2 regions of the Bradyrhizobium sp. USDA 326 genome follow, and region 2 is predicted to be linked to the other one. Evidence: riboswitches for the same ligand, from Rfam matches in the RefSeq annotation. Region 2 holds a riboswitch; the other holds the start of a gene.
What was found. Region 2 has a riboswitch for S-adenosylmethionine ahead of ABIG06_RS10105 (O-succinylhomoserine sulfhydrylase). Riboswitches for the same ligand answer to the same signal wherever they lie in the genome.
Positions count from the first base shown of each region.

Region 1 (2,392 bases), 1.2 Mb from region 2:
TGCGCGGACGCGAGCCCCCCCAGCGGCAGCACTTCCTGGACAGACATCGCTAGCGGTCCTTGAGGGTGAGCCCGCGGGCCTTGCCTGCCGATTGCAGGAAAGCGCGGGAGATGTCGAAGAATTCGGGCACGTCGAGCAAGAAGGCGTCGTGGCCGCGATCGGTCTCGATCTCGGCGAACGACACCCGCGCGCTCGAGGCGTTCAGCGCGTGCACCAGCGCGCGCGATTCCGAGGTCGGGAAAAGCCAGTCGCTGGTGAAGGAGACCACGCAGAAGCGGGTCTGGATACCCGCAAACGCCTTCGCCAGCGCGCCGCCATGGTCGGCGGCGATGTCGAAATAGTCCATCGCACGCGTCAGATAGAGATAGGAATTGGCGTCGAAGCGTTCGACGAAAGACGAGCCCTGGTAGCGCAGATAGCTTTCGACCTGGAAATCCGCGTCGAACGAAAAGGTCGGCAGTTCGCGATCCTGCATACGCCGGCCGAACTTGCGATGCAGCGCCGCGTCCGAGAGATAGGTGATGTGCGCCGCCATCCGCGCCACCGCGAGCCCGCGGTGCGGATGGATGCCGCGATCGGCATAGCCGCCACCCTGCCAATCGGGGTCGGCCATCACCGCCTGGCGCCCGAGTTCGTGGAAGGCGATGTTCTGCGCCGAGTGCCGCGTCGCGCAGGCAATCGCCAGCGCGGAGAACACGCGGCCAGGATAGGCCGCGGTCCATTGCAGCACCTGCATGCCGCCCATCGAGCCGCCGACGACCGCAAACAGCGTGTCGATGCCGAGCCGGTCGATCAGCATCGCCTGCGCCCGCACCATGTCGGGGATGGTGATAACAGGGAAATCCAGGCCCCAGACCTTGCCGGTGGCGGGATTGATCGACGCCGGCCCGGTCGAGCCCATGCAGCCGCCGATCACGTTGGAGCAGATGATGAAGTAGTGCTTGGGATCGATGGGCCGGCCGGGGCCGACCAGCGTCTCCCACCAGCCGGACTTGCCGGTGACGGGATGCACATTGGCGACGTGCTGATCGCCGGTCAGCGCATGGCAGATCAGAACGGCGTTGGAGCGATCGGCGTTGAGCTCGCCATAGGTCTGGTAGGCGATCTGGAACGGGGTGAGATCGACGCCGCAATCGAGCCGCAGCGGCTGCTCGATGCCGAACTGCGCGACCTGCGAACTCGGGTGATCCACCTCGTGCGACCGTTCGTCGGCGCTGATCGCAGGACTGGGTACAGACTTGACGCCAACCATCATCGACCTCGTTTGCGACTGCCGTCAGACCGCCGCTGGAATCAGGCCATGAAAAACCCGGCCTGAACGATAGGTTCGGCCGGGATCGGAAGCGTCCCCGGCCTGTTTAGCGAGTTTTTTAACGTGGCTGCAAGCCGGCCGGCTCAAATGACCACGGAACAGGCAAAAGCTACCGTCTTGGGCGGTTTTCGTCAAGTCACGGCCCGGATCGGCCCAATTCGCCTTCGTCACGTCGCCCGCAAAGCACGTCATTTCTCTTTGCTTTCGCCGCCCCGACTGCCTAATCAGGACATCCCCCTCGAAACCATCGCAGCCAGATATGTCCCAACGTCCGCCCGCGCCACCATCGCTCCAAGAACTGCGCAAGGAGATCGACGCGATCGACGAGGGCATGCATCGCCTCCTGATGCAGCGCGGCGATATTATCGACCGCCTGATCCAAGTGAAGCAGACCCAGGAGGTCGGCTCGGCGTTCCGCCCGGCACGCGAGGCCGACATGATGCGTCACCTCGTGCAGCGCCATCGCGGCATCCTGCCGCTCGACACGGTCGAGAGCATCTGGCGTGTCATCATCGCGACGTTCACTTACGTGCAGGCGCCGTTCTCCGTTCATGCCGATATCTCGGCGAGCGAGCCGGCGATGCGCGATTCCGCGCGCTTCCATTTCGGCTTCACGGTGCCCTACGTCGCGCATTTCAGCGCGCAGGCCGCGGTCGAAGCAGCGGCGAAATCCAAGGGCGACCTGGCGCTGGTCTCGGCAACGTCGAGCCGCACGCCCTGGTGGCTTGAGCTCGAAGCCGATGGCGCGCCGAAAATCATCGCGCGGCTGCCGTTCGTCGAACGCGCTGACCATCCGGCCGCATTGCCGGTGTTTACGATCTCGCGGGTCGCCGACAGCGCCTTGGTGACGGAGGTCGAAACCTTCAGCGTCCGCGTCTCCGGGTGGAACGCCGAGGTCGCACGCGCCCTGTCGCCGCTCGCCGAGATCGTGGCGGTGCCCGATACCGCCTTCGATGGCGCCGCGCTGCTGGTCTCGGTCACCAGCGCGACCAGCATCGACAAAGTCAGGGCTGCCCTGATCGAGGCGGGGGCCTCGGTGCGCTCCACGGCCCTCGTCGGCAGCCACGCAACGCGCTATAC
Region 1 covers NZ_JBMGQA010000001.1:3,340,227-3,342,618, reverse strand. The annotation lists gene metW (methionine biosynthesis protein MetW) at 1-47, opposite strand, end outside; gene metX (homoserine O-acetyltransferase MetX) at 50-1,252, opposite strand; SAM riboswitch at 1,338-1,417, opposite strand; gene ABIG06_RS15905 (chorismate mutase) at 1,572-2,392, shown strand, end outside.
Region 1: another riboswitch for S-adenosylmethionine. It lies ahead of metX (homoserine O-acetyltransferase MetX); the one in region 2 lies ahead of ABIG06_RS10105 (O-succinylhomoserine sulfhydrylase).

Region 2 (2,392 bases):
ACCGGCATAGTGCACGCGGAACTCGCCGACCAGGGGATCGAACGGCACCATCTCCGCGGCGTAGTCGGGCGGCACCTGCACGGCTTCCTTGGACGCGAGGATGTAGAACTCGCCGGGATCGAGGATGAGGCTGCCGTCGGGGCGCGCCGAGATCGGCTCCCAGAAGTCTTCGACCGCATAGCCGGAGCGGCGATCGACGTCGACGACACCGGTGTGGCGCTTGGCGCGATAACCCACGAAACCGCTCGCCTTCTCGCCCGACAGATCCACCGACACAGCGACGCCGCCCGAGAGGTCGGCATCGTCGACATCGACGAGGCGCTCGGCGGCATGCAAGCCGTCGAGCTCGTCCGCGTTGAGGATGGCGTCACCGGTGCGGAAACGCACCTGCGACAGGCGCGAGCCCTCGCGCACCAGCACCGGAAAGGTCTTCGGGCTGATCTCGGCATAGAGCGGGCCATGATAGCCGGCGCCGATCATGTCGAAGCGGCGGGTGCCATCGGCGATCACGCGGGTGAAGACGTCGAGCCGGCCGGTCGAGCTCTTCGGATTTGCGGCCGCGACGATTTCCGGCGGCAGCGCCAGGCTTTCCAGCAGCGGCACGATATAGACGCAGTTGGTCTCCAGCACCGCGCCGTCGGCGAGGCTGAACTCGTGCAGCTTCAATTCGTCAATGCGTTCGGCGACCGTGGCGCCGGGACCTGGCAGGAAGCTGGCGCGGACGCGATAGGCGATATCGCCCAGACGTAAATCGAGGCTCGCCGGCTGGATCTGGCTCTCGACGAAGTCGTATTCGGGCAGGATGAGCCCCGCTTCCGCCATCGCCGCGATCATGCGGTCGGGCAGGATACCATTGGCGTCGGCGGCGACCGTGAACGTCAACCGGGGGTCCTCATCAGGGCTCGCTTGCATCCCAACATGCGGGAAATATCAGCCTCTTACGGCTAGCCGATGGACGTCTTGACGGAAAGGGCATTGCGGAATATGAGCATCACTTATCCCGTGGTGATTTGAGCCGGCCGGCTTGCAGCCACGTTAAATAAATCGCTAAACAGGCCGGGGACCTCTGTGATCCCGGCCAGTGGAGATATCCAGGCCGGTTTTTTTGTGACCGTTTGCGTGTCGAATGGTCATGTCGGAGGGTCCTATGTCGAAGTCGCCTGCCAACTACCGCCCCGAAACCCGCCTGGTCCATTCCGGGACCCTGCGCTCGCAATATGGCGAGACGTCGGAGGCGCTGTTCCTCACCCAAGGCTACGTCTACAACAGCGCCGAGGAGTGCGAGGCGCGGTTCAAGGGCGAGGATCCCGGCTTCATCTATTCGCGCTACTCCAACCCCACCATCGCGATGTTCGAGCGCCGCATGATCGAGCTCGAAGGCGCCGAAGCCGCCCGCTCGGCGGCAACGGGCATGGCCGCGGTGACGACCGCGATCCTCGCACCGCTCAAGGCCGGCGACCACGTCGTGGCTTCGCGCGCCCTGTTCGGCTCGTGCCTCTACGTCATCCAGGACCTGTTGCCGCGCTACGGCATCGAGACCACGCTGGTCGACGGGCTCGATCTCGACCAGTGGCAGCGCGCTTTGAGGCCCAACACGAAGACGTTCTTCCTGGAGAGCCCGACCAATCCGACCCTCGACGTGCTCGACATTCCCGGCATCGCCGAGATCGCGCACAAGGATGGCGCACGGCTCGTGGTCGACAATGTGTTCGCAACCCCGATCTGGCAGAGCCCGCTGGCGCTGGGTGCGGACGTCGTCGTCTATTCCGCGACCAAGCATATCGACGGCCAGGGCCGGTGCCTGGGCGGCATCATCCTGGCCTCGGAGGCCTTCATCGCCGAACACATTCACAATTTCATGCGCCAGACCGGCCCCTCGATCTCGCCGTTCAATGCCTGGGTGCTGCTCAAGGGCCTGGAGACGCTGGGCGTGCGCGTGCGCGCGCAGACCGATACCGCGGCGCGCATCGCCGACGTGCTGGCGAGCCATCCGAAGATCTCGCGGCTGGTCTATCCCGGCCGCGCCGATCATCCGCAGGCGGCGCTGGTGACAAAGCAGATGCGCGGCGGCTCGACGCTGGTCGGCTTCGAAGTCAAGGGCGGCAAGGCGGCGGCGTTCCGCGTGCTCAACGAATTGAAGCTTGCGAAGATCTCGAACAATCTCGGCGACGCCAAGAGCCTCGTCACCCATCCGGCGACGACGACGCATCAGCGTCTCAAGCCGGAGGATCGTGCCACGCTCGGCATCAGCGAGGGATTCATTCGCTTCTCCGCGGGACTCGAGCATGCGGATGATCTGATCGAGGATCTGACCGCGGCGCTGGAGAAGGCGTGATGGGCGAATGGCGAATAGTGAGTGGCGAATAGATCAAACCCTATTCGCTACTCGCCA
Region 2 covers NZ_JBMGQA010000001.1:2,101,073-2,103,464, forward strand. The annotation lists gene ABIG06_RS10100 (2'-deoxycytidine 5'-triphosphate deaminase) at 1-912, opposite strand, end outside; SAM riboswitch at 993-1,072, shown strand; gene ABIG06_RS10105 (O-succinylhomoserine sulfhydrylase) at 1,148-2,335, shown strand.